2 regions of the Bacillus cereus group sp. RP37 genome follow, and region 1 is predicted to be linked to the other one. Evidence: a T-box and tRNA genes for the amino acid it is inferred to sense, from the RefSeq annotation. Region 1 holds a T-box; the other holds one or more tRNA genes.

Region 1 (14,809 bases):
ACACCTTTCATAACGAAGAAGTCTACTACTTTCTTCTCACCTTGCCATGCATGGTGAAGAGCAAGACCTGTCATTACACCTGCAAGATGTTGTTCTTCTTTCGGAAGTTCTCCTGCTTCTGTTGGCAAGAAGATAGAACCTACTTCGTATAAAGCAACGCTATCGTTTTTACGTGCAACATTGTATGAAACTGCTTCTAACAACTGTGGCACTAAGCTTAGACGAAGTTGGCTACGCTCTTCACTCATTGGAAGTGCAAGGTTTACAGGAGCTTTTTCATTTGGCTCAACCATATATTGCTTCGCTTTATCAGCGCTTGTTAATGAATATGTGATCGCTTCATATAAACCAGCACCCTCTAGGAAGCGACGTACTTTACGACGTTTCGTTTGTGCTGCTGTTAATTTACCACGAGTCATCGTTCCAGAAGGTAATGTAACTGGAATGTGATCATAACCGTATAAGCGGCCCACTTCTTCTACTAAGTCTTCTGAAATTGTAATATCAGGACGACGTGCTGGTACATTCACATGGAATGTTCCTTCTACTTCTGTGAATGGGAATTTCAAGTTTGTGAACATTGTACCCATTTCACTTGCAGAAATATTTGTACCTAATACACGGTTTACTTTTTCAGCAGTAACAGATACTGTACGCTCTTGTACTTGTAAGTTGTCAGCTTCTACTACACCTTCAAGTGCTTCTCCTCCAGCGTATTTCGCCATTAAAGCAGCTGCGTGTTGAATTGCTTCAAATGTACGTGTTGGGTCGATTCCTTTTTCAAAACGTGCACTTGATTCACTGCGAAGACCTAAGTCTTTTGATGTACGGCGCACTGTTTGACCTGCGAAGTATGCAGATTCAATTAAAACGTTTACTGTCTCATTTGTAACTTCAGAATCCGCTCCGCCCATTACACCAGCAACAGCTAAAGCTTTTGTGCCGTTTGTAATTACAAGGTGGTGGCTTTGTAATGTACGCTCTTGATCATCTAACGTTTCAATTTTTTCGCCTTCTTTTGCAAGACGAACAACGATTTCTTTTGAACCTAATTTATCGTAATCGAATGCATGTAACGGTTGACCGTATTCCATTAAAATGTAGTTTGTAATATCAACTACGTTGCTAATTGGACGAATGCCAGCTGCCATAAGGCGAGTCTGCATCCACATTGGTGATGGACCAATTTTTACGTTTTTAACCATTTTTGCAATATATAATGGGTTTTCTTCTTTCGCTTCTACGCTTACAGAAATGTAATCAGAAGTTTTTTCTGCAGTTTCTTGTAAGTCGATAGCTGGAAGTTTTACTTCACGGCCATAAATAGCAGCTACTTCATATGCAACACCTAACATGTTTAAGCAATCAGCACGGTTTGGTGTTAAACCAAGCTCAAGTACTTCATCATGTAAGTTTAAAATTTCAAGTGCATCTGCACCAACTTCAGCGTCACTTGGGAAGATGAAGATACCATCTGCATATTCTTTTGAAACTAATTTCCCATCAATGCCAAGCTCTTGAAGAGCACAAACCATACCGTGAGAAGCTTCACCACGTAGTTTTGCTTTTTTAATTTTGAAGTTACCAGGAAGTACAGCGCCAACTTTTGCAACTGGTACTTTTAAACCTTTTGCAATATTCGTAGCTCCACAAATAATTTGAACTGGCTCTTCTTCACCGATATCGATTAAGCATTTGCTTAATTTATCAGCTTCTGGGTGTTTTTCACACTCTAATACGTGACCAACTACAACACCTTTTACACCTTTATTTAATACTTCAACACCTTCTACTTCAATACCACTTTTCGTGATTTTGTCTGCTAGTTCTTGTGCTGTTACATCTTTAATATCTACATACTCTTGTAACCAACGATATGATACGAACATACTTATCCTCTCCTTCCCTTACGCTCGTTTGAATTGTTGTAAGAAACGTACATCATTTGTATAGAAATGACGAATGTCATCTACGCCGTATTTCAACATTGCGATACGCTCTGCGCCCATACCGAATGCGAAACCTTGATATTCTTTTGAATCATAACCAGCCATTTCAAGTACGTTCGGGTGAACCATACCTGCGCCTAAAATTTCAATCCAGCCAGTTCCTTTACAAGTGCCGCAACCTTTGCCGTGACACATCATACAAGAAATATCCATCTCTACAGATGGCTCTGTGAATGGGAAGAAACTTGGACGAAGACGGATTTCACGATCTTCACCGAACATCTTTTTCACGAATACTTGTAGTGTACCTTTTAAGTCACTCATGCGAATGTTTTTATCAATTACAAGACCTTCAATTTGCATGAACTGATGTGAATGTGTCGCATCATCGTCATCGCGGCGATACACTTTACCAGGACAAATAATTTTAATTGGGCCTTTTTCTTTATTATTTTCCATCGTACGTGCTTGCACAGAAGATGTATGTGTACGTAATAACGTTTCTTCTGTAATGTAGAATGTATCTTGCATATCACGCGCTGGATGATCTTTCGGTAAGTTTAATGCTTCGAAGTTGTAGTAGTCTTTTTCTACTTCTGTTCCTTCAGCTACTTCATAACCCATACCGATGAATACATCTTCAATTTGCTCAACAACAGCTGTTAACGGATGGTGACAACCTGTTTCAACAGGGCGACCTGGTAGTGTAACATCAATTGTTTCAGTAGCTAATTTCGCTTCAATTACTGCTTTTTCTAAGTTACCAATTTTGTCGTCTAGACGCGTTTGAATCGCTTCACGTACTTCATTTACTAGTGCTCCCATACGTGGACGCTCTTCTGCTGATAATTTTCCCATGCCGCGTAATACTTCTGTAATTGGGCCTTTTTTCCCTAAATACGCTACGCGTACGTCATTTAAGCCCTTTAGCTCTTTCGCTTCTTCAATAAGCTCTAACGCTTTTTGCTTTAGCTCTTTTAAACGTGCTTCCATTTGGAACCCTCCTAATTTTAAAAATAAAAAAACCCCGCTCCCAAAAAGGGACGAGGTAAATTCGCGGTACCACCCTAAATTGACAGAACATGTCTGCCCACTCATTAGTTATAACGATCAATTCTGACCGGAACGCCTTTACATATACATGGTCCTGGCGCCAACTCCAGAGGTGAATTCACTTCCGTCTACCATAAGAATGCTTTCAGTCTAAGGCATTCTCTCCCTATATGGCGATTTTGTAAGTTACTCTTCTCTATCAACGTTTTTCGTTATTTAACTTTTAATATAATATACTTCAACTTATTATAAGAAGTTTTTTATTTGTTCGCAACTGGGCTTTGTAAATAATACGTTAAAATCCCTGCTGCAACTGCAACATTTAATGATTCTGCCCCGCCGTAAATCGGAATATACAAGTTTTGATCCGTTTTCGCAAGAATTTCTTGGCTTACGCCGCTTCCTTCATTTCCTACAATTAATGCAAAACTACCGACCGGTGTTACTTCACCATACGGAACTCCATTTTCAAGAGCTGTTCCATATACAGGAACGTGTTGTTCTTTTAGCTTGTCTACCCATTCTTCTAAGTTACCTTTTACAACTGGTAAATGAAAAATAGAACCTTGTGTAGAGCGAAGCACTTTACTATTATATGCATCAACGCACCCTTCTCCAAGCACAACGGCATGAATACCAGCTGCATCAGCTGTACGAATAATTGTCCCTAAGTTGCCTGGGTCTTGAAGGCCATCTAATAAAAGAAACTTCCCATCTGCAAGAGCTACTTCACTCTCGTGTTTCTCACAAACAGCAAATACACCTTGCGTCGTTTCTGTTTCACGAAGTACTTTTACGATTGCTTCAGGCACGATATACATTTCCACATCATTAACTGTCCAATCTTTCGGAAGATCTGTCTGATCAGAAACGATAAGTTCTGTTACAACTCCTGCTTTTAAAGCTTCCTCCACTAAGTGGAATCCTTCTACAAAAAATAAACCTTTTTTATCGCGCTCTTTTTTCGTCTGCAGCTTTTTCCACTGCTTCACGCGCGGATTTTGTACTGAATCAATGTTTTTCATAATATGTATTTCCCTCTTTTCTTGTCCTATCATTATAGCCTATTTTTCATACATATTTACATAAAAAAGAACAAAAACTAACGTCAGTTTCAATTCTGAAGAAGAGGTGAGAGCTATGAGTTTTAATTTACGTGGTGCTGTATTAGCGAATGTATCCGGAAATTCACAAGACCAATTACAAGAAACGATTGTCGATGCAATTCAAAGCGGTGAAGAAAAAATGCTGCCAGGTCTTGGTGTTTTATTCGAAGTCATTTGGAAAAACGCTGATGAAAATGAAAAGCACGAAATGTTAGAAACGCTAGAGCAAGGATTAAAAAAATAAGCAATTTGAAAATCACCTTCGCATAAGCCAAGGTGATTTTTTTACGAAAATTTTTTTCTTCTCCTAAACATTTCTACTTTACTAACGCTACCCCGATGGAGTACAATGTTCAAAATACATTTAAACCGATCGATTTTTCTTCATATACACCATTAGATTAAAGGAGTGAATGTTTTATGCACCGTATTACGCTTGAACAAATTTTCAAACACCATATTACACAAAAATACGTAAATCGTTCTGGGATGGTCCACGCGATTGCTGTCGCTTACCATGCGTTTCACTTAGCTAAAAAGCATCACGCCTCAGTCGATGCTGCGACAAAAGCCGGTTTCCTTCATGATATCGGACATCATACGTGGTACACAGGCGGCGAATGGGACTATGACTTATATAAAAAGAATGATATACACGCAATTAAAGGAGCAGAAAGAGCTCATAAATTGCTTATTAGATTAGGAGAACATCCGAAACTAGCAAAAGAAATTTCTATTGCAATTCTTCTTCATACAGATTCTTTCTTAATACAACAAGAAATTGAAAGAACATCTCTTCAAAACATTATTAAATGGGCAGACGAAGCAGATGAAGAACCGGGCGGAGCGCACCATTATAGAACAATTTCTTATGAAAAAGCACTAAAAGCGATTCAGCAGTTAGATCGATTGGTAGAGCGTGAATTGCAAATAGAGCAATCGAAATCGAACAATAAGGCAGAACATAGTTATCAATAAGAAAGAGGCATCACTATAGGGTGATACCTCTTTTATTATTTTATGGAAAATACACCTTTGTATGTAATATTTAAACATTACACCCGAAAACGAAATACTTTATAATTAAATATATAAATTTAAAGAGGTGATTCTACATATGCAACCCGCTACACAACTTTCTAATGAACAGAAATACTCTATGTCATGGGGACAATTTATTAGCTCCGTTTTATTCGCTTTTTTCGGAACCGGACTTATTACTGTGTTCCTCGCAATGCCCTTAACAATTTATACAGCAGGTCTTACAGATAAAAAACAAATTGCCCTGTATGAATCTATCGTAAATACCGCAAGTATCGTATTACAACTAGCCGTGTTGTTATTCTTCATTTTTAAATTCGAACCCGCAAAAAAATTACTACTAAAATCATTTAACTTTAAAGCACTGAAAGAATGGCGTACATACGTATACTTACTTCTTTTCTTCGCTATAAACATTTTACTCAATTACATCTTATTAAATTATATGTTCCAAGACGCAACAAAGCAGCAATCTTCCGCACTAAACTTAGACGTTTTTAAGCAGTATCAAATATTATTACTTCTCGGTTTCGCTATACTTACACCAATTTTTGAAGAACTTATTTTCCGTGGCTTTATACTTCGCTTCTTCTCAGAGCGCTTTCCATTTTGGATTGCAGGGATCTTAACAAGCTTCTTCTTCGGTATCGCTCATACATACTCACTTGGAGTAATGGTCATTACTTTCTTCATGGGATTATTAATGGCCATTTTATGTAAAAAAACAAAATCCATTATTCCAGCTATGTTATTTCATATTATGAATAATATGTTGGCATTCTTGAGTTAGAAAGAGGTATCATCGCGATACCTCTTTTTATTCTTTTATCACAACCTCAAACTCTTCCGTTTGCACAGAACATCAATGTAAAATTATTAAGGTCTGTAAATATTAGCTTCAAAATATCATTTTTACTACAATGATGACTTTTTTGTATAAATATTCTATAATCTTTATATATAACTATTAAATCAACAAGGATAGGTGATTCACTATTATACAAGCCACGCAACTAACTTACCCACAAAAGCACTCTATGTCACTCTCACAATTTCTATTTTCGCTTGTTTTCGCGATTTGGGGAACAGGATTTCTAGCCGATCTCTTTATAGGCCTTCCTACCGTTATTTATACAGAAGGTCTAACTGATCCAAAACAAATTACTTTAGCAAAATCACTTACTACTTTTGGAAGGCATTTATTTGTATTGTGCATTTTATTAATTTTAATTTATGCATATAAACCGTTAAGAAATTTAATTGTCCCAACACTAAACTTTACAGCATTAAAAAAAGTAAGCACATACATCTATATCATCCTTTTTTACGGACTACATATCGTTAATGATACATTTATAATTAATAATATTTTTCCTGATGCGGTAAAAGAACAGTCATCCGCTTTAGACCTAGAAATGTTAAAACAATACAAACTGTTATTGCTAATAGGTGGCGCTATACTTGTACCTATTTTTGAAGAACTTATAGTCCGCGGTATTATTCTTCACTTCCTACAACAGCGCTTCCCCTTTTGGATTGCAGCACTTGGATCTAGCTTCCTCTTCGGAATAGGTCATATATACTCAACTGGTGTGATGTTTAGTATGTTCATCATGGGTCTATTTATGGCCATTTTATGTAAAAAAACAAAATCCATTATTCCAGCTATATTACTTCATATTATGAATAATATGTTAGCCTTTTTAGGATAAAAAGAGGTATCATCGCGATACCTCTTTTCACTCTTTTATCAAAACTTCAAACTCTTCTTCCGTTAACACTTTTCGATAATTCGTTTTCTTTTCTCCCTCTTCACCAGAAGTTAGAACAGGCGCCAGTACAATTTTCGTTACACGATCTTCTAGTTTTTCAAATCGCCAATAACACATCATCCATACATTCCTCTTGCACATCTTCGAACGAAGCTAAATGCTTCTGAATAATACTTTTTATAAGTCCGCCGTACTGGTCGATAATAAAATATAATGCTTTTTCGTTCCTTTTCCTTAGCTGATTCACAACGTTCTCTTCTGTAATTTTCACGAGCCCCCTCCTCTCTAACTTACTCTACATCTATTAATTCGTATCGGTACTACTCATTTCTATCAATTTATACATATTCATTAATAATATCCAAAATAAACCTTATGCAGTAAAATATAACTCATTAACTAGAGGGAGATTATATATGCACGTTTTGAGCTTACTTTGGATTTTCTATGTACCACTTCTTACTCTATGTGGGCTTTTTGGCGGTATTTTTTTAATTATTGCAGGAATTAAACATCGCAAATTGCTCATTTGTTTAACAGGGATACTCAGCCTATCCTTTACCTTGCTACCTTATGTTTTTTGGAGCATGGGGATTAATGGTGATACAATCCTTCCTATTCCAACTTCTCTATACTGGATCCTTTTTTCTTTAACTGGATTATTAGCGGGATTCATTGGGTTAAAAGCAAAAATTAAAAGTATACGCAATATGGGATTCATTATTTTTATTGCAGGAATATTAGGGGTTATTTTTTGGGGACTCATTTCTGCAGAGGATTCATTCTATATTTAGTTGAATTCCTTTTATAAAAAGCACAAAAAAGCAGGGAAATTAATTCCCTGCTTTTTTATTTGTTTTATTGCCTGATGGTAAGAAGAACGATAACACCCAAGCAATCCCTGCTAATATCGTCGCAATTAAGAAGGCATCGTTAATACCGTTAATTGCAGATAGTTTTGAAATTTGCCCATATAATAGTTGCGTGCTCATCGCATCTCCTGCTTGCGCTGATCCAGCTAAGGCCGCTAAGCTTTGCCCCATGCCGTGTACTTTATCAACTAAAATTGGATTTGATGTTGTTAACATGTTGCCGTAATCTGCTACGTGAGCAGTCGTTTGTTGCGTCATAAGTGTAATTAATATCGCCGTTCCAATTGAACCAGCTACTTGTCTTGACGTATTTTGCGTTGCTGTACCGTGAGAAATTAATTTCATCGGCAGTGCGTTCATACCAGCTGTCATAATTGGCATCATAATGAATGACATACCAATCGAACGTATAATATAATCCGTCATAATAACGCTATACGGTGTATCCATCGATAACGTTGTGAATTCATATGTCGCAAATGTTGTAATGGCTAATCCGACAATTGCTAACGGACGAATACCATACTTATCAAATAGTTTACCTGCAATAGGTCCCATAATCCCCATAATTAATGATCCTGGAAGTAATAATAGACCTGATTCTATCGGTGTGAAACCGCGAATGTTTTGCAGATATACCGGAAGCAATAACATGCCTCCGAATAATGCCATCGTAACGATTGCGTTAATTACTAAAGTGAAAGTAAATACTGGATATTTAAATACTTGTAAATCAAGCATTTTATTGTCCGTTGTTAATTCTCTCCAAATAAATAACGCTAAACCAATTACACCGATAACAAGTGAAATAACAACTTCGGCACTAGTCCAACTATTATTTCCAGCTTCACTAAATCCATACAGTAAGCTACCTAGTCCAATACTTGAACTAATCACACCAAATACATCTAATTTTGTATTAGACACTGGCTGAGCAAGTGTAAAGAATTTTAAAGATAAGAACGTAATAATTAAACCAATTACAAACATTCCGTAGAACATTAAGTTCCAGCTATAGTTTTCAATAACCCAGCCCGTTACAGTTGGTCCGATAGCTGGTGCTAAAATCATCGCAACGCCTAGTAATCCCATCGCTGCCCCGCGCTTATGAGGCGGGAATAACGTCATGAAGATGTTCATACCAACTGGCATTAAAATACCTGCACCGACCGCTTGAATAATACGACCTGTCATCATCATTGTAAAGTTTCCTGATGTAGCACAAATGATAGATCCTACAGTAAAGAATAACATTGCTGCTACAAATAATTTACGATACGTAAATCGTGAAACTAAAAAGGCACTAATCGGTACTAAAATACCATTTACAAGCATGAATCCTGTAATTAACCATTGCGCCGTTGACGTTGATACGTTAAATTCATTCATTAACGGAGGTAATGCAACGTTAATGATCGTTTGGTTTAAAATAGAAACGAACATACCGAGAATTAATACTGTTACAACTGCTTTTACATTTACATTCTCTATCGGCATAGACGTTTGTTTTTTCGGCATTTCTTTTACTTCTTTTGTTTCTTCTTGCTTGCTTGTTTCTAACTCAACTACATTAGAAATTTCTACTTCTTGCTTTCGTTCATTTTCTTTCTCTTCTGTTTCTTCTTTACTTACTTCTATTTTACTTACGGCTGGGACTTGTTCTTCTCCCACGTTCGTTTTTTTCTTTCGTAAAAGACGATTTACAAGGAAGAAGACGATTATACAAAATAGTGCATATCCTACAATTGCAATTGAGGACATCTCATCTCCCCCTTACTTATGAATACGAACTGACACATTCATTCCAGGAACAATATTTACTGACTTACTATGATCTAAAGAAATTTTAACTGGTACAACTTGCTTTACTTTTGTATAGTTCGCTGTTGCGTTACTTGATGGTAACATTGAGAATGTATTTGCTGTTGTTAATCCAACTTGTTCTACTTTCCCTGTTAACGTTGTATCTGGGTATGCATCTACATATACATCTACTGTTTGACCTTTTTGAACATCGTCAATCACTGTTTCTTCAATGTTTGCTGTTACCCATAAATTGTTCATATCGAATGCGTAAGCAATCGGGCTACCTGCTCCAACAAAAGCATTTGTCGTCGCGTTTGATTGTACAACTGTTGCATTTTGCGGAATTGTTACATCTACTGTTTGTTCTCCATTAGCTGCCGCTACAGTAACAGCACCTAATTTATCGTTCTCATTGTAGTTTTTTCCTACTTCAGCTTTCCAGTCCGTTAATTTACCCGCTACTGGTGAAGCAATCGGAATTACCTTTCCATCAATTTTTGCATTGTCTGTTTTTAAGTAATTTTCCGTTTGGTTGTAATAGTAATAACCGCCAATACCGCCGCCAACTAGTACAATTAATGTGATAATGTTGATAATTACCATTCTTCGAAACTGATTCATTGCATTCCTCTCCTTATATCGCATATAATTTTTTTCTAAACTATTTACGTCCTTATTGTTTAGACTGTTTAATTGTTAATTATATTAACCTTTAAACAAAAAAATCACACCATTTACAGCGTAAACGAAAATATGTCTACCTGCGAGCGGTGCTGATTTCTGAAGGACTATCGTTTATAATTATAAATAATTATTTTGAATCTACAACCGACAATTTCCATATGAAATGTTGCTTAAACAACAATATAATATCAATATGTTGTTTAAGTATAGAAAATTAAACGAGGAGAAGTAAAAATGTCTATTAAAAATACAAATGATCCACGTGTAAAGCGGACGAGACAACTCATACAGGATGCTTTTGTCGCTTTAGTAGGCGAAAAAGGATTTGACGATGTAACTGTTCAACATATCGCAGAACGTGCTCCTGTAAACCGCGCTACGTTTTATAGCCATTACCATGATAAATATGATCTATTAGACAAAAGCATCGAAGAAATGTTAGAGAAATTAACAGAAGTTATTAAACCAAAAAATAGAAATAAAGAAGAGTTTCAACTTACATTTGATTCACCAAATCCAACCTTTTTAGCTTTATTCGAACATATTGCAGAAAATGTGAACTTCTATAACGTTATGCTTGGCGATAAGGCAGCCGGGAACTACTCTTATAAAATGATGAAAACAATCCAAACTCATTTAACACTAAGCTTATCTATTTCACAGCCAGATGATAAAGACCTTATGGTTCCTCGTGATATTTTAATTAGTTATGTGACAGGAGCTCATATCGGGATGATTATGTCCTGGTTAAAAAGAGGGATGATTTATACCCCGCATTTTATGGCCATGCAATTAACTCGTTTAATTATTTTAGGAGCTCATACTGCCGCTGGATTAGAGAGACCTTTTTAAAACATAAAAAAGCGAAGGAGAGGCTCCTTCGCTTTTTCTATTAATTAAATGTAATGTTATGTACAGCCTCTTTATCAAGACGTTTAATAACTTCTACAATTAACTTCACTGCATTTTCATAGTCATCACGGTGTAACATTGCCGCATGAGAATGAATGTAGCGCGTTGCAATTGTAATTGCCATAGACGGAATACCATTTACAGCAATGTGAATTGCACCTGCATCCGTTCCTCCGCCCGCTACTGAATCATATTGATACGGAATTTCTAATTCGTCAGCAACATCAACTACAAAGTCACGTAAACCAGTATGACCAATAACAGACGCATCATATAAAATAATCTGTGGTCCATCACCCATTTTACTTTGCGCTTCTTTTGCCGTTACACCAGGTGTGTCACCAGCGATACCAACATCTACTGCGAATGCGATATCTGGTTTAATATAGTTTGCAGATGTTTTCGCGCCACGAAGACCGACTTCTTCTTGTACAGTCCCTACGCCATATACAACGTTTGGATGCTTTTCATCTTTTAATTGTTTTAATACGTCAATTGCAATTGCACAACCAATTCGGTTATCCCATGCTTTTGCAAGTAACATTTTTTCATTCTTCATCACTTGGAATTCAAAGTAAGGTACAACTTGATCTCCTGGTCGTACGCCCCACTCCATCGCTTCTTCTTGGCTAGAAGCACCAATATCGATGAACATGTCCTTAATATCAACTGGCTTTTTACGTGCTTCTGGAGGTAAAATGTGCGGTGGTTTTGAACCAATTACACCTGTTACATCTCCTTTACGCGTTACAATTGTCACGCGCTGCGCAAGCATAACTTGTGACCACCAGCCACCAACTGTTTGGAAACGAAGGAAACCTTTGTCATCAATTTGCGTAATCATAAAGCCAACTTCATCTAAATGACCTGCAACCATAATTTTCGGGCCGTTTTCTTCCCCTACTTTTTTTGCAACTAAACTCCCTAAATTATCAGTAGAAAGTTCGTCTGCAAACGGCTCGATATATTTCTTCATTACTTCACGTGGTTCACGCTCGTTACCAGCAATACCACGTGCATCTGTTAATTCTTTTAGCATTGTCAATGTCGTGTCTAATTTTGTCATTGCCAACACCCTCCTTTTTCTTCAGTCACTTCATTATACAATAATTAAATTGAAATATTCAAAAATTAAATCAGTATCCTTGTGTTTGACGCTGATGATTTACTTCATTTTTATCTAAATATGCCTTCTCAATCTCTTCTTGCTCAAACTCAAGCGCTTGTCCAAGTCGAAGGTAGCTTGTAAATAATTCAATATAGTTCGTAATAGATGGTTGATCTGTAAAACGAATTACTTTTGCATATGTGTCTAAGAAAATTTCCACTTGTGTTTTATTCGTCTGTGCACATTTATAGAATAGGAAGTTTTTATCAATACCTAAATCAATTCCGATGGATAAAATAAAATGCAAACCATCTACGTATTCTTCTAAGATTACTTCACGTTCTGATGCTGGTTTGTTGCTCCAATATTTAAAACAACGTGTTTCGTTTGCAAGTTCTCCAATTTCCACAAGAAGAGCTAACATCTTTTCTTTTAACAACTTTTTCGGTTGTAAGTCATGCTCTTTCACAATACGGTCATCTAATTCTTTTTGTAATTTAAATAGTTGTAGTAAGTCCATTCTATTGTCCTCCTCCAACATCGCATTTTACGCAACAATGTTGTTTCATCTCAAAGTTCATTATTATTTTTCATTTCTTATTAATAAGTCAGCCATTTATCTCTTTACAAAATAGCTTGTCCTTAATTTACAAATACGTTTCAATCATCACGATTAGATTGTTCACTCCGATTGGTGATAGTTAATCATTATCGGGGGATTGCCCACTAATAAAAATTTTATTTTATCTGATGAAAGTTCCATATCATCTTTCCATTATAGCAGTGTCGTTTCAGGTAGGAAAGATACTCTTCTTTCCAAAGGGGTAGAATTAAAAAAAGCCAGGAGGATTCTCCTGACTTCATATATATATTCTTCTATATTGCTATAGCTTTTAGATTGATTTTGTCATATCAGTAACGACATACCTCTCTTTGCATACAAATAAAAAAACCTTAGAAGAAAAATCTTCTAAGGTTTCAACTAATTAATTAGTTAATGTTGTTTTTTGCAACTGTTGCTAATTCAGCGAAAGCTTTTTCGTCATGAACAGCTAAGTCAGCAAGCATCTTGCGGTTAACTTCGATGCCAGCATTTTTAAGACCGTGCATTAAGCGGCTGTAAGAAAGACCATTCATACGAGCTGCTGCGTTGATACGTGTGATCCATAATTTACGGAAGTCACGTTTCTTTTGACGGCGGTCACGGAATGCATACATTAGAGATTTCATAACCTGTTGGTTAGCAACCTTGAATAATGTATTTTTTGAACCGTAGTAACCTTTTGCTAATTTAATTACTTTTTTACGACGTTGACGAGTAACTGTACCACCTTTTACTCTTGGCATAATATTACCTCCTAATTGTTCTATATATCAGCCGAACTTATTTTAAGTTGTCAAGCATTTGACGAATGCGTTTGAAGTCACCAGCGCTTACTACACCAGCTTTACGTAGTTTACGTTTAGCTTTTGTAGATTTGTTAGCGAATAAATGGCTTGTGTAAGCGTGAGAACGTTTCAGTTTACCTGATCCAGTCTTTTTGAAACGCTTTGCAGAGCCGCGATGAGTTTTTTGTTTAGGCATAGGTATTTCCTCCTCTATCTATTGCTTATCGTTTTTCGGTGCTAAAACTAAGAACATACTACGTCCTTCCATTTTAGGCTTAGATTCAATTGTACTAACTTCAGCACAAGCTTCTGAGAAGCGATCTAAAACACGTTGACCGATTTCTTTATGAGTAATGGCACGTCCTTTAAAGCGAATTGACGCTTTAACCTTGTCGCCTTTCTCTAAAAACTTGATAGCATTACGAAGTTTTGTGTTAAAGTCGTGTTCATCAATTGTTGGACTTAAACGAACTTCTTTCATGCTAATTACTTTTTGATTTTTGCGCTGTTCTTTTTCTTTCTTCTGTTGCTCAAAGCGGAATTTACCGTAGTCCATAATGCGGCATACTGGCGGTTTCGCATTTGGAGCAACTAATACTAAATCAAGATTAAGATTTGCAGCTAAGTCTAAAGCGTCATTACGAGACTTGATTCCAAGTTGATCGCCATTTGCACCAACTAAACGTACTTCACGTGCACGAATTTGCTCGTTAATCATCATATCCTTGCTAATAGTAAGCCACCTCCAAGGTTTTTTCAGAACATATTTTGTAGTCATAGAACCCGACAAAAAAAGTGCGGGCATACGACACCCACACTTGTAAAATCTTAAGTAAGAAATACATTTACCTGTAAACTGCGAATGCGTCCATCAGGTGAGAAGCGGGTGCTTCTACTTGTTCCACAAAACAATATTCTATTATCCTTGATGAGTTTATCATAGGACATGACGTCTGTCAAGAAGACGCAATGTGTTTTACTAACAACAAGAAATATTGTAACAAACAACTAACATACTTGCAATACTTTTTTACGATAAGTGTTACATGGTTATTTTTTCTAATTCGCCTTACCTACATTACATAGAAAAGCCGCGGTATCCCGCGGCAATTTCTTA
Region 2 (14,809 bases), 4.0 Mb from region 1:
CAGGAGGGATATTAGTATGAAATTATTATTAATTTTAGGTGTATCACTCACATTTCTTACAGCTATTTTTACATCTGGTTACAACGATAAACCTGGTACACATAAAGTGAAACTTTAATGAGTGGGGGTTTTATTAGTTGAACCAGTCGGGCTTTTACGGGCAGTTAATCTCCCACCTAACCTCCTTGTCCTAGCCGAGTTTTGAGGTGGGAATTTAACTGCCCGTTAATGCGGTTAAAAAAGTGATGTGCTTCTTAGCACATCACTTTTTTTATCAATTATTTATAATACACATTTTCCACATCATATTTTGATAAAGGTCGGCTATAATAATAACCTTGTACAAACTTCACATTCTTTTCCTTCAAAAATTGTATTTGTTCCGCTTTTTCTACTCCTTCTGCAATTACATTCAATTCCAAAGTATGAGCTAAATGAATAATTGCAGCCGTAATATTCGTATCACGTTCATCTACATGTATACCTTCCATAAAAGAACGATCGATTTTCAAAGTATCAATTGGATACGTTTTTAAATAACTTAAAGATGAATATCCCGTCCCAAAATCATCTAAATGAATCTTTAAATTTTGTTCTTTTAATTGTAGCAATACTCTTTTCGATATGTCTTTATGTATAAGGGCTCCTTCGGTAACCTCTATCGCTAATAGATGGGCTGGTACATTGTACTTATGTAAAGCACGTGTAATCATTTCTATTAATGTAATAGAGCGAAAGTGCCTGGCTGAAATATTAACTGCAATCGGGACAACCTCATATCCTTTATTTAACCATTCACGTATTTGCTGACACACTTCATTTACTACCCATTCATCAAGCTTAATAATAAATCCTGTTCTTTCTGCTAGCGGAATAAATTGATTGGGAAAGACAAATCCTAATTCTTTATTCTCCCACCTTATTAAGGCTTCCATACTAGCTATTTTTTTCGTTTCAATATTCATTTGTGGCTGATAATATAAGAAGAATTCATTTTTTTCTATAGCACGATGTAATTGGTTTTCTATTATAAACCTTTGTTCACGCTCACAATCTAATCCATTGCAATAAAAATGATAATGTCCTTTTCCTTTTTCTTTTGCTTTTTCCAAAGCAGCATCAACTCTTTGGAATAATATTTTTTCATCTTCTCCATCTGTTGGAGCCATTACAATTCCGATTGACGCACTTAAATACACGTCCTCTTCTTCAATTACAAAATGTTCACTAATCTTTTTTTGTATGCTTTTTGCAACTAACTCTACACGTTCTTTCTTTATATTTTCTATTAACATAACAAATTGATCATCGTGTTCTCTAAATAAATGCATATCGTCTATTTGGAGACTGCTTAAACATTCTGTAACTTTTTGTAATACTTTATCTCCTTCTTTATGACCAAACGTATCATTAATAAGGTGAAATTCATCTAAATCTATAAAGATAAACGCAAAATCTATCTTCTCATTTAAAAAATCATTTAACTTATTTGTACATGAAATTCTATTCATTAATCCTGTTAACTGATCATAATAGGCTAAATATTCCGTTCTCATCTCATTTAATACTTGCCTTGTAACATCCCTCGTAACAATATAAACCCCAACAATTTCACCATTCACAATAATTGGAATAGTTCTCAAAGAAATATAGAGCTCGTACCCTTCTTTATGAACATATTTCTTTGAAACAATTTGCTTTGCACTTCCTTGCATGGCTTCTTTAAATAGAATATGAAAATCTTTTTCATATTCTTTATTAATAAATTCAAAAATAAATTTATTATTTAATTCTTCATATCGGTATCCAAATATTTCATACGTTGCTGGATTTGCATATGTAATTTTCCCTATAGAATCTATAGATATAATAGAGTCATTATTATATTCTAGTAATGACTTAAATAACATTTGTTTTTCCTCTATCTCAATCTTCTCCTCAATTTGAGGTGTGATATTCCTCGTAATACAAATAATAAACTGACATACTCCTTCTTCGTCAAATACAGGGTTAAGTGAAGATTCATAATGTATCTCACCTTTTGGTAAACTAACTACATCACAAAAGGTATTTGCTTTCGCTTCGCTCGCTACTTTTGCATATTGCACTTGCAATATTTCCGCCGTATCTTCCGGTAATACTTCTGCAAAAGTTTTTCCATAACATTCTTCGCTTAGCTTCGCATAATCCATACCTATCTTATTTACATAAATATATTTAAAGGTTTCTTCATCCATAACTTTCACAATAAATACTAAATCTTGAATAGCATGTAATAACCCTCTTCTTATTAAATCCATATCTATCATACTTAAAAAGGTATTTTGATTACTATATTGTTCCTTCATATTTATCTCAACCCGTCTAATCTATTTTTATTCATATATCCCATTCTATATGAATATGTACCCTTTTTTAAATGTATGATTACATATTATTTTTATCTTTAGAAAAAAAGTCGCCATATGGCGACTTTTAATAAACAATTTCTAAATCTAGTCCTGGATAATTTTGTTGACGGAACGCTTCATAAATTAAAATAGCTGCTGTATTAGATAAATTTAATGAGCGCACTTTATCAGTCATTGGAATACGTAAACAATGATCGAAGTTTTCTTCGATTACATTAGCTGGTAAGCCGTTTGTTTCTCTTCCGAATACAAAATAGTAATCCTTCTCACGTTTACTATAATCAAACGCTGTATGAGCTTTCTCGCCATACTTTGTTAAATAGAAGAATTCACCGTCTTTATTTTTCTCATAAAACTCTTCAATTGAATCATAATACGTAATTTTTACGTGCTGCCAATAATCTAATCCTGCACGCTTTAACATTTTATCATCCGTTGAAAATCCAAGCGGTCTAATCAAATGTAGTTCTGTTCCAGTTGCTGCACAAGTACGAGCAATATTCCCTGTATTTGCTGGAATTTCTGGTTGATATAAAACAACATGTACTCCCACGCGATATTCACCTCTGTTTTTTGTCTACTACGTATTATACCATTTGAGCGAAAAATCTCTACCCATTAATAATATGAAAGAATTTATATTTCATTTGTGGTGTATATTTACTAGAATCTTCATAGTTCCAATAACGCCGGCGGCTATTCGCTGAATGTGCATTTACAAGTGGCATACCATCTGCGTCTTTCGCTACTACAATTGTCGTATGATTCCACCTACCATCATCCTCAAAATCATAAGCGATAACATCACCAAGAATAAGGTCCTCTGGTCTTTCTACTGCTTCTGCTCGAAGCCCTGTTGTAGCACCTGACAAATACCAATAAAAAGAGTGTGCGACAGCCCAGCTCCAACTCCACTGATTCTCCCTTTGCCACCATCCTTTACGAATATTAGGATATCCATTCATTGGTACTTCTCCAGTATGAAGACATTGAGAAATAAAATTCGTACAATTATCAGGGAAATTACGATATATAGGGTTTCGATCATCCCACCAACGCTCCGCATATTTAACTGCCTCTAAACGGTTATACTGATAAGAACCATACTTCTCCTTTGTAACTTCCCTTTCTAATGTCTCACTCATTCCAACTGCTTCTGGCACTTCAATAGTATAATCACCTATTATCCGGCTATTATTTAAACAAACTCTTCTTTTTAATTGTTCCTCTTCGATATAAAATAATTCTTTATGCTTAATTAAATATTTAAAATGTATTTGATAATCAATTTCTTGATGATTGCTATTATTTAATTGCCTCATAAAAGAAACGTCCGCAGTTGCTTTCACTATATGTGCACTACGTTTTTGAAACAATTGTTTCTTTCTCTGTGCTATTTGTAATAAATCTTCAGCAATACCATCCACATTTGTTCGTTTCTCTGTTATATACGCTAAAAATTGTTGTACTTGCTTTTCAATATTTACTTTTACAACCATTTCGTCTCCCTCCCATATTACAATATGAAAAAGGGAGATATTATCTACTGTTTTTTCTGCGCTAACAATTCAAGTCCGCGATTCATTTCATGAAGAACCTCTTCGTCTTTCTCACGTTGCATCGCTTTTTCAATGGCTTCGCCCACGCCATCTCCACCAATTTTCCCAAGTGCCCATGCTGCCGTTCCGCGAAGTACCGGTCTTGGATCATCTTTCATAACACCTATTAAATCAGGAATTGCTGATGCTTCTTTAAAATGCGCAAGTGCCAAAATCGCATTTCGTTGCAACGGCTTTTTACCTCTCCATGAACCAGACATAATCCCATATTTCTCTTTAAAATCACGATTACTAATTGTTAAAAGTGGTGTTAATAACGGCTTAACTAACTCAGGATCTGGTTCCATCTCAGGGTGATTATGAAAATCCATTCCTTTATTTTTCGGACAAACAGTCTGACATGTATCACATCCATAAATACGATTTCCTATTTTGTCGCGATATTCTTCCGGTAGGAACCCTTTCGTCTGTGTTAAAAATGCTATACATTTCTTCGAATCTAACTGTCCTCCTTGTATTAAAGCACCTGTAGGACAAATATCAATACATTTTGTACAGCTTCCACATTGATCTTCTATCGGTTGGTCTGGTGGGAATGGAACGTTTGTAATCATTTCTCCTAAATATACATACGAACCAAATTCAGGTGTAATAATAGCGCAATTCTTACCGCTCCATCCAATACCGGCACGCTCCGAAACAGCTCGATCACTTAATTCACCCGTATCAACCATTGACTTAACTTCTATATCGGGAAGTTTCTCGATTAAATATGCTTCTAATTTTTGCAAACGATCTCGTAAAACAAGATGATAATCTTGTCCCCAAGAGGCACGACAAAAAATCCCGCGGCGTTCTCCACGCTTACTTAATGGTGCATTTTTTAATTTTGAAGGATACGCTAATGCAATCGCAATAATTGATTTCGCACCAGGTAATAGAAGCTGTGGGTTCGTTCTCTTTTCTATATCAGGCTCTTCAAATCCAGATTGATAATTTAATTGTTGCTGCTGGATTAAACGCTGCTTTAATTCTTCAAATGGTGAAGCACTAGCAAAGCCTATTTTATCTATACCAATTGTTTTACTATACGCAATGACATCTTGCTTTAATTGTTCAAAATTCATTCCTAATCGCCTCCTCAGATGAATCCATCCCTTATGTAACGACTATATTGGTTAGCAATTCACTTTTGGAATACTATTCTTTACTTCTATTTTCGCATACAATCATGCTTTTCAAACATTAAAAAACGCAATGCCTCGTTTATCTCGGAAACGAAACACTGCGTTGATCACAATTTATAGAAAAACTTTTAATAAAATTTGGAGCGGGTGAAGAGAATCGAACTCTCGACCAGAGCTTGGAAGGCTCTTGTTTTACCACTAAACTACACCCGCAAATATGAAATACATAAAAGATATTAGAATAACTTATGTAAAGTAGTATAGCATGTAAAAAAATCGGAAGCAAGAATTTTATCGAAAAAAGTCGAAAAAGTGATGAGTATCTCATCACTTTTTCAATTCTTTATCAATTGCCTTCTTCATACTATCGAAATCAGGGTTTGCAAGATTTCCATTTACATATACTGAAGGAGCACCTTGAACTTTTAATTTTTGAGCACGATCTGAATCTTTACGTACTTTTTCTTTCATTTCTTTACTGTGTAAATCCTTCTTAAATTGTTCTACATTAACTTTCGGAAGCTTTTCTTTCACAATGTTAAGAAGTAATTCTTCTGTAATCCATTCTTCTGTGTCTTTCTTTTGACTTTGATAAATCTCATCATAGAAAATCCAGAATGAATCTTTATCTTGTTTATAAATTGCTTCACCAGCTGCTGCACCTAAATCAGAGTCTTTTCCGATAAATGGGAAGTTAATAAAATATAACTGCACTTTACCTTTATCGATATACTCTTCTTTTAAGCGTGGTAATACTGTTACATCCCAAGTACGACAAGCAGGACATTTGAAGTCTCCAAATTCAACTACCTTAACTGGAGCATCATCTTTCCCTAAAGATTGTTGTGTGGAATAAGCAAACATCTCATTCCCTTTATCTTTTTTGTCATTTATGATGCTATACGCAATCGTTCCGATTACAATCAATACTGCAATGGAAAAAACTATACCAAGAGCCATGAGTTTGTTCGATGATTTCATATACATTCCTCTTTAAATTCATATTCTGTATACAGCATTGTACACAATACACATAATATCAATACTTACATATACCACGCAATGAACACGCTCACATAAATTACAAAAATACAACAATTGTGACGATATTGTGTCACAATTTGTCACAATTTATTCAAAAAAAAGAAGCTCCTATGTAGGAACTTCCCTTAGCTTACTGCTTTTTCACGCGCATTATTTAACATCGATTGCTCTGTTTTTATATCATGACGAATTACTAATTTCTCACTAACAGCTTGCACATACTCATCATGATTGATATAGCCTTCTTTCTCCATTAATCTCAAAACTACATTCCGTCTCTCAACTGCTTTATCGTAATTTTGTGCTGGTGAGTAATAAGCGGGTGCCTTTACTACAGCAGCCATCATTGCACTTTCAGCCAACGTTAATTGGCTCACCTTTTTACCGAAGTAAAGGTTTGCTGCCTTTTCAATTCCCCATGCTCCTTCTCCGTAATAAATATTACTTACATATAATTTTAAAATTTCATCCTTCGTAAATGTGCGTTCAATTTTTTTCGTGTAAAAAATTTCTTTCCACTTACGAGAAAATGTACGCTCATTCGTTAAAAAAGCATTTTTGGATAATTGCTGTGTAATTGTGCTTCCTCCCTGCACAACACCACCAGCTTTTATATTCTCAACAGACGCCCGGATAATCGCTATATAATCTAAACCGTTATGATGATAAAACCTTTTATCTTCTGTTGCAATGAATGCATGTGTTAATGATTCTGGCACCTCTAACTTAGCCGGTACATGTAATTTACTAATATCACTTTGCTCGATCATTACATTTCCAATGAATAATAACGTAAAACTTAACAATAATAATAAAATAATGGCTTTATAAAAAAATTTAGTCATTGGATTTAATGCAACTTTTTGATGATAGTTCACCCTAGATAATACTCGTTCTTTCATCTTAAACACCTCTTTTCCACACAGCGTATAACTCTTACTTTAAGAATACCTTGTTGTAAAAAAATATCCCATCGATTTCTCTTACACGTACCTTACATCATTGTAAGGTATAAAGTGAAACTTTAATCAGCCCGCACCAATCTGGCTGCCCGGCAAATAGCGGGATAAAAAAGTATTGTATCACAGTCCTTTTTTATCTACTATTCATCTGAAATATTGAATATAGATTATGCTAAACTAATAACAGATTAAACCTTAAGGCTATTATACTTTCTCTATTAAAGCACCCTATTTTCATTATATCATCTACAAATATATATACTTTTAAGTATATATTAATCTAAATGTACATAACATAACATACCATACATTATACAGAACAAACGTTCTTGAAATCAATACTAGCACCATTATTATTTTGACCTTTTTCTTAAACAGTATACAAAAAAGAGTAGTGATTTGATTGTACCTCAAATCGGCTACTCCTTTCTTTACAATCTTCCTATTAAATTATACGGCTGCACTTCCCACGTTTCATACGGAATAAAATGTGTTGCTCTCATCGCATCAAGCGTTCTAGATTTCATATGAGGACGCGTTATATACTCATCTATGTTCTCTTCATTTAAAGCAACAAATTTAGCCTCTTGTATTTCTTCAGGCTGAATTTGTATTTCACCGCTCACGTATGCCACTTTAAAAACAACAGCTAGAATGTGCATGGAAGCATTATAATAAACTCCTGTAATACCGATAGGCTTCACCGTTAATCCTGTTTCCTCTTTTATTTCCCTACAAACAGCTTGATCCAGCGCTTCTCCTTCTTCTACCTGTCCTCCTGGAAACTCCCACGTATCCGATCGCCAATGTACTTTAGCTAATAACACTTCGTCTTTTTCATTTGTTAAATAACCTGCTACAGCAACGATATGCTTTGGTGTTTTATGTTCCATATTACGCCTCCTAGCAGTAATGAATGTTTCATATATCCCTATAAGCATATTCCCTGTCTACAACAAAATACCTTTACTAATTCAGCACCTTAATTACCTTTATAAAAAAGCCCCTATTCGATAAACGAACAGGGGCTTCTATCATATTATTCTCCTAAGTCTACGTTGTGGTAAACTTGTTGCACATCTTCTAAATCTTCTAATGCATCAACCATTTTCTCAAATTGTACTTGAGCATCTTCAGGAAGTGTTACATCACTTTGTGCAAGCATTGTTAATTCAGCAACTGTAAATTCTTCAACACCCGCATCTTTAAGTGCAGATTGTACTGAATGGAATTGATCTGGTTCAGCATATACGATAACAGCATCTTCTTCTTCTAGAATGTCACGTGCATCTACATCTGCTTCCATTAAAATTTCAAGTACTTCATCTGATGTTTTCCCTTCAAGGCCGATAACAGCTGTCGCATCAAACATGTAAGCTACAGAGCCGTTTACACCCATGTTACCACTGTTTTTGCTAAATGCAGCTCGTACATCTGCTGCAGTACGGTTTACGTTATTTGTAAGTGTATCTACAATAACCATAGCTCCATTTGGCCCAAATCCTTCATAACGAAGCTCATCATAATTTTCCTCTGAACCGCCTTTTGCTTTTTCCACTGCACGATCAATAATTGTTCTTGGTACATTATATGTTTTCGCACGCTCTAATACGACTCTTAACGCCTGGTTTGATTCTGGATCTGGCTCGCCTTGTTTTGCTGCCACATAAATTTCACGTCCAAATTTCGCGTATATACGGCTTGTATTTGCATCTTTTGATGCTTTTTTATCTTTAATATTATTCCATTTACGACCCATACTTTCCACTCTCTTTCCCGTTTTAAATCTACATAAAAATATTAATATGAAATATAATGTGTATTCAACACATTTTTAAAAGAAATATAAAAAGTTCATTTTTGATTCATATTACAGACATAATATAAATTACTATCATTTTGTTCTTTCGACAAGTTATATTATACATGAATTCCTACATTTATCACGAATTTTAGAATTACATAACATAATTTAACAAAAGAGACTCTAACATTTCTGTTAGAGTCTTTTTACATCGCCGATACCGATACTGACACTCCCGAAGGAACACGATTTTGAGTCTTTTAGGTGACATTTATATAGAGTGTTACCCTTAAAATCCTTTATTTTAAAGCATTTCAAAAATTTTGAGCTTCTTTCAACATGATAAATTAAAATGGGACGGAGCCAAAATGGAATCACAATAAAATAACTGACACCTTTTACTTTCATTTTTCTCCCTTAATTAAGTTTATCCTATTTCATTTATTACTGTGATGATTTATTTTATTATCTCTCGCTAAACAATAAGGAAAAGTAAAAAATTACCACAACATTCCCCTAATTACTTTCTATCGCTATATAATTAAAATAGGAAATTTTTTGAAATCTAAAAATTTAAAAGAAGGATGGGGGAGAGTTATTATGACACATTCAAATGAGAAAAAAGCATATGGTCTTAAAGGGATAGGAGAAAAACTAAACCCAACTATCTATCAAGTGAGATTCATGAAATTAGATGAACCAATTCAATTTGAGTCGTTTCCTGAATTAAAGGAATTAGGGGACTGGTTGAGTACTTCAACGCAAATGTGATCGTGCCACTCAACTATGTACAAGTACAACAGAGAAGAATTTGAAAAGAAGTTTTTAGAAATTACGAAATTAACAGCTGATCATGTGCTAATATCTACTGGTGGTGTCGGATTTAACTTCATGTCACCAGGATGGGGAGATTCTCTCTAGAGTGCTGGAAACGATTCTTGTATATACAAGAATCTACTGACATTTTATATAGTAATGGAATTATATAAAGGGATAAAAATGAATGTTCGTTTTTATCCCTTTATTGTTTCGCAGTTTGCTCTAATTCCTTAATAGCTTTTAATTGTTGTTTATATAACAGAGCTGTTCCTTCTTCCAAAGTTTTACTCGTTAAAAAGAAATACTCTTCGATCTTTAGTCGTATTAGATAAATAAACTGTTCTTTCAAATGGATTTTTTGTTCTTCTTAATCCCCCTATTACAGAAGGGTTATTTTTAACGCTTCCTCAAGCATTGTATCGAAATCATTATATATTTTCATCACTGTGCCAGATGGTTTATCAAGTTCTAGATAAGTACCGTCTGATAAGTTTTTGCAAAACCACGCAATATTTGAATCCCCAAAGAAAAGATACTCTTTTTGAAATTCATTTTCATACCAAATCTCATTCGTATCTATAAAGCCGCAAATATGTTCATCTTTTTCTGTTTCTAGTAAAGGAGAATCGACTCCGTAAAGGACCAATCCATCAAAGTCTAAACCATTTACAGTTTTAAGAAACTCTTCGTATTCACTCGGTAAGTCAACATTAAATTTCTCTTTTACGTGTTTTCTTAATCTATGAACTTCAGTATCTGTTGCTGGTGTGTTCAAATTAAAGTTAACACTTTTCAGTATATCTCCAATTTCTAAAATCAGATTTTTCCACATAAAAAAAACTTCTTTCTAAGAGTATTTATTCTCCTTTAGGATAACTATTATATTTGGGTATAGATCAAGTTATATCTGCACTATCTCCATCTTGTAAGTGTCTAGTTAATGTAAACCATTGTTTGAACTTCTATCAGTTATTTTAGGACTTTCTTTTACATGTTTGCTTCTGAATCCCATATCTCTATAAATTCAAAACCTTTTAAATCACTTTCTAAAATTGCATTTCTTAATTCGTCAGACACTAAAACAGTAGAGAAGTGTAATCTTTGATTTAAATAGGTTTTAAATATTATCTGCCCTTCAACTATATTAGGCAAAAATGCGTATTTTTCGAAACCTATTATTAATCCTGTACTTAGTTTTTCAAAAACTGCTTTATTGTAGTCAATTGCATCAATTGTATTTAAAACGTTTATTAGGTAATAAAATTCACCTGTAACATTATGAGTTAGCGGAAGAAACTCAACATTATTGCAAATTAAAGGCTCTAATACCTCTTTTGCTTTTCTACTAACCATTGGCGTGCCAAGTTCCCCCCAGAACATAGGACAATCACTATGGTTATCTCCTTCTACACATTCAACAAGAATTTCTCCCCATGAATCAGATAACTTTATTGCCAAATCAATTTTTTCATCAAAATATTTTTTACGGTCTTCTTTCAAATTTAATAGTTGAAAAGATTTATAGTTATCAAATAAGCTTTTTAATTGCCAAATTTTCATACCTTTTACTCCTTTATAATTTAATTAGTAAAACAATTAAGATTATTCAGGTTGATTTAATTTTAAACTACCGTCCAATAATCTTTCTCTTATATTCTGCAAAGCTGCAACTGCTCGATTACCCCCAAAGCGTTTAACTTCGCCTAATACTCTGTATACTTCTCTTATATACTCTGGACCATGATCACCTATATGTAATGCTTCAGTAGTCACATATTCATTCACTTTATACGGTAAAAATACCCCATTAGCAGCAGAAGCATGATGTATCTCAATCTCTTTTAATAATTCCTGTACTTCCACTGTCCTGCTATCATTTCAAGCTACAATGTGATGTGCTGCATTAGAATATGGGATTGCTTCAATTCCTGCAGCCTTAAGTTCTTCACGTAATACTTTAGATGCTATATACGAATCGGGATACTCATTTTTTTACATTTACTCTATCAAGAACTTTATCCACATAATCTTTTATTACTTCTTGTACACCCTTAATTCTACTTCTTCCACCAGTTTCGGAAAACATAAATGTATCACGAGCTTCTTGTAAAGCTTCAAAAGCCTTTATATGATTGTTACCAAAGCCACTAGTACCTGCAAATGCAAATCGTTCTTTCAATGGTAATTGATTTGAAACGGACGAGATACCTTCTGATAATTTTGTTAGATTCGCACCTTTTTCGATATTATCATCTGATAAATTTCCATCAACTAAATTACCATTATAACGTTCATCAGCATTACGTTAACCTATAAGAATTAACGTAATAGGCGATACATTAACATTAATTTGAACACACAAAAAAAGCGTCCCCACAAAGTAGGAACGCTTGATATTACTGTATACTCACGATTAATTGAAGATAAAAACAAATAAAAAAAGACGATCACTCGTCTTTTAACCGATACCGATGGTCGGGGTCGAACCGACACTCCCGAAGGAACACGATTTTGAGTCGTGCGCGTCTGCCAATTCCGCCACATCGGCACAAAAGAAAAGGCGGCAACCGGATTTGAACCGGTGATAAAGGTTTTGCAGACCTCTGCCTTACCACTTGGCTATGCCGCCATATTAAATTTCATTGGAGCGGAAGACGGGATTCGAACCCGCGACCCCAACCTTGGCAAGGTTGTATTCTACCACTGAACTACTTCCGCAAAAATGGCTGGGCTAGCTGGATTCGAACCAGCGCATGACGGAGTCAAAGTCCGTTGCCTTACCGCTTGGCTATAGCCCATCGATTTCTTACTTAATTATATGTAAGTATCCATTAGATTATTTGTAATTTTAAAAATAAAAATGGGGCGACTGATGGGAATCGAACCCACGAATGCCGGAGCCACAATCCGGTGCGTTAACCACTTCGCCACAACCGCCATGTTGTGTAAATATATTTGGCAGGGGCAGTAGGAATCGAACCCACACTGGAGGTTTTGGAGACCTCAGTTCTACCTTTAAACTATGCCCCTATGTAAATGGTGGAGGGGGGCAGATTCGAACTGCCGAACCCGAAGGAGCGGATTTACAGTCCGCCGCGTTTAGCCACTTCGCTACCCCTCCGAAACTTACATGGTGCCGGCTAGAGGACTTGAACCCCCAACCTACTGATTACAAGTCAGTTGCTCTACCAATTGAGCTAAGCCGGCGTATTTTATTAAAATAAATGGTGGCTCGGGACGGAATCGAACCGCCGACACGAGGATTTTCAGTCCTCTGCTCTACCGACTGAGCTACCGAGCCTTATTAAAATGGCGGTCCCGACCGGGGTCGAACCGGCGATCTCCTGCGTGACAGGCAGGCATGTTAACCACTACACCACGGGACCATTTGGTTGCGGGGACAGGATTTGAACCTGCGACCTTCGGGTTATGAGCCCGACGAGCTACCGTGCTGCTCCACCCCGCGACAATATTATTCATATAATTTATATGGTGGAGGATGACGGGATCGAACCGCCGACCCCCTGCTTGTAAGGCAGGTGCTCTCCCAGCTGAGCTAATCCTCCAAAAGTGGTGACCCGTACGGGATTCGAACCCGTGTTACCGCCGTGAAAGGGCGGTGTCTTAACCACTTGACCAACGGGCCAAATATTATAAATCCTATGGCGGAGAGCAAGGGATTCGAACCCTTGATACGCTTGTGACGTATACACGATTTCCAATCGTGCTCCTTCGGCCAACTCGGACAGCTCTCCAATGGCTCCGCAGGTAGGAATCGAACCTACGACCGATCGGTTAACAGCCGATAGCTCTACCGCTGAGCTACTGCGGAATAATATTGCCTGGCAACGTCCTACTCTCACAGGGACAAGGTCCCAACTACCATCGGCGCTAGAGAGCTTAACTTCCGTGTTCGGTATGGGAACGGGTGTGACCTCTCTGCCATCATTACCAGACATTATTCTTTTGAGACAATCATTATTATAACTTATTCACTTTAAAAGTCAATAAGTTTTTTATGTTCTCTCAAAACTAGATAACATTTGCTTCATATTATATGGTTAAGTCCTCGATCTATTAGTATTCGTCAGCTCCACATGTCACCATGCTTCCACCTCGAACCTATCAACCTGATCATCTTTCAGGGATCTTACTAGCTTACGCTATGGGAAATCTCATCTTGAGGGGGGCTTCATGCTTAGATGCTTTCAGCACTTATCCCTTCCGCACATAGCTACCCAGCTATGCCCTTGGCAGAACAACTGGTACACCAGCGGTGCGTCCATCCCGGTCCTCTCGTACTAAGGACAGCTCCTCTCAAATTTCCTACGCCCACGACGGATAGGGACCGAACTGTCTCACGACGTTCTGAACCCAGCTCGCGTACCGCTTTAATGGGCGAACAGCCCAACCCTTGGGACCGACTACAGCCCCAGGATGCGATGAGCCGACATCGAGGTGCCAAACCTCCCCGTCGATGTGGACTCTTGGGGGAGATAAGCCTGTTATCCCCGGGGTAGCTTTTATCCGTTGAGCGATGGCCCTTCCATGCGGAACCACCGGATCACTAAGCCCGACTTTCGTCCCTGCTCGACTTGTAGGTCTCGCAGTCAAGCTCCCTTATGCCTTTGCACTCTACGAATGATTTCCAACCATTCTGAGGGAACCTTTGGGCGCCTCCGTTACACTTTAGGAGGCGACCGCCCCAGTCAAACTGCCCACCTGACACTGTCTCCCGGGTCGATAAGACCCGTAGGTTAGAATTTCAATACAGTCAGGGCGGTATCCCACCAGCGCCTCCACCGAAGCTAGCGCTCCGGTTTCAATGGCTCCCGCCTATCCTGTACAAACTGTACCAAAATTCAATATCAGGCTACAGTAAAGCTCCACGGGGTCTTTCCGTCCTGTCGCGGGTAACCTGCATCTTCACAGGTACTATAATTTCACCGAGTCTCTGGTTGAGACAGTGCCCAAATCGTTACACCTTTCGTGCGGGTCGGAACTTACCCGACAAGGAATTTCG

The links. A T-box is a leader RNA that pairs with one kind of tRNA and senses whether it is charged. The one in region 1 lies ahead of pheS (phenylalanine--tRNA ligase subunit alpha), so its partner is inferred to be a tRNA-Phe.
Positions count from the first base shown of each region.
Region 2: it encodes a tRNA-Phe, which carries the amino acid that the T-box ahead of pheS (phenylalanine--tRNA ligase subunit alpha) is inferred to sense. The anticodon was not compared.

Region 1 covers NZ_JARVHP010000001.1:872,818-887,626, reverse strand. The annotation lists gene pheT (phenylalanine--tRNA ligase subunit beta) at 1-1,889, opposite strand, end outside; gene pheS (phenylalanine--tRNA ligase subunit alpha) at 1,908-2,942, opposite strand; T-box leader at 2,986-3,214, opposite strand; gene QCI44_RS04705 (TrmH family RNA methyltransferase) at 3,263-4,060, opposite strand; gene sspI (small acid-soluble spore protein SspI) at 4,143-4,352, shown strand; gene QCI44_RS04695 (HD domain-containing protein) at 4,529-5,086, shown strand; gene QCI44_RS04690 (CPBP family intramembrane glutamic endopeptidase) at 5,226-5,939, shown strand; gene QCI44_RS04685 (CPBP family intramembrane glutamic endopeptidase) at 6,187-6,861, shown strand; partial or broken gene QCI44_RS04680 (DUF4179 domain-containing protein) at 6,889-7,032, opposite strand; partial or broken gene QCI44_RS04675 (sigma-70 family RNA polymerase sigma factor) at 7,022-7,192, opposite strand; gene QCI44_RS04670 (hypothetical protein) at 7,338-7,715, shown strand; gene QCI44_RS04665 (DHA2 family efflux MFS transporter permease subunit) at 7,755-9,554, opposite strand; gene QCI44_RS04660 (HlyD family secretion protein) at 9,567-10,220, opposite strand; gene QCI44_RS04655 (TetR/AcrR family transcriptional regulator) at 10,518-11,135, shown strand; gene QCI44_RS04650 (M42 family metallopeptidase) at 11,176-12,261, opposite strand; gene QCI44_RS04645 (dUTP diphosphatase) at 12,332-12,823, opposite strand; gene rplT (50S ribosomal protein L20) at 13,294-13,650, opposite strand; gene rpmI (50S ribosomal protein L35) at 13,688-13,888, opposite strand; gene infC (translation initiation factor IF-3) at 13,907-14,413, opposite strand; ribosomal protein L20 leader region at 14,476-14,596, opposite strand; gene thrS (threonine--tRNA ligase) at 14,807-14,809, opposite strand, start outside.
Region 2 covers NZ_JARVHP010000001.1:4,849,701-4,864,509, forward strand. The annotation lists gene QCI44_RS25510 (sensor domain-containing protein) at 279-2,348, opposite strand; gene trmL (tRNA (uridine(34)/cytosine(34)/5-carboxymethylaminomethyluridine(34)-2'-O)-methyltransferase TrmL) at 2,476-2,964, opposite strand; gene QCI44_RS25520 (amidase domain-containing protein) at 3,023-3,910, opposite strand; gene queG (tRNA epoxyqueuosine(34) reductase QueG) at 3,955-5,097, opposite strand; tRNA gene QCI44_RS25530 (tRNA-Gly) at 5,297-5,370, opposite strand; gene QCI44_RS25535 (DsbA family protein) at 5,485-6,138, opposite strand; gene QCI44_RS25540 (transglycosylase domain-containing protein) at 6,327-7,103, opposite strand; gene QCI44_RS25545 (NUDIX hydrolase) at 7,595-8,056, opposite strand; gene QCI44_RS25550 (YebC/PmpR family DNA-binding transcriptional regulator) at 8,203-8,922, opposite strand; partial or broken gene QCI44_RS25555 (DUF3884 family protein) at 9,568-9,888, shown strand; gene QCI44_RS25560 (hypothetical protein) at 9,989-10,135, opposite strand; gene QCI44_RS25565 (YrhA family protein) at 10,166-10,618, opposite strand; gene QCI44_RS25570 (imm11 family protein) at 10,774-11,346, opposite strand; partial or broken gene QCI44_RS25575 (AHH domain-containing protein) at 11,389-12,025, opposite strand; tRNA gene QCI44_RS25580 (tRNA-Leu) at 12,253-12,334, opposite strand; tRNA gene QCI44_RS25585 (tRNA-Cys) at 12,345-12,415, opposite strand; tRNA gene QCI44_RS25590 (tRNA-Gly) at 12,430-12,504, opposite strand; tRNA gene QCI44_RS25595 (tRNA-Gln) at 12,510-12,584, opposite strand; tRNA gene QCI44_RS25600 (tRNA-His) at 12,648-12,723, opposite strand; tRNA gene QCI44_RS25605 (tRNA-Trp) at 12,743-12,816, opposite strand; tRNA gene QCI44_RS25610 (tRNA-Tyr) at 12,824-12,907, opposite strand; tRNA gene QCI44_RS25615 (tRNA-Thr) at 12,918-12,993, opposite strand; tRNA gene QCI44_RS25620 (tRNA-Phe) at 13,012-13,087, opposite strand; tRNA gene QCI44_RS25625 (tRNA-Asp) at 13,097-13,172, opposite strand; tRNA gene QCI44_RS25630 (tRNA-Met) at 13,176-13,252, opposite strand; tRNA gene QCI44_RS25635 (tRNA-Val) at 13,277-13,352, opposite strand; tRNA gene QCI44_RS25640 (tRNA-Glu) at 13,358-13,432, opposite strand; tRNA gene QCI44_RS25645 (tRNA-Ser) at 13,450-13,541, opposite strand; tRNA gene QCI44_RS25650 (tRNA-Asn) at 13,544-13,618, opposite strand; rRNA gene rrf (5S ribosomal RNA) at 13,627-13,742, opposite strand; rRNA gene QCI44_RS25660 (23S ribosomal RNA) at 13,844-14,809, opposite strand, start outside.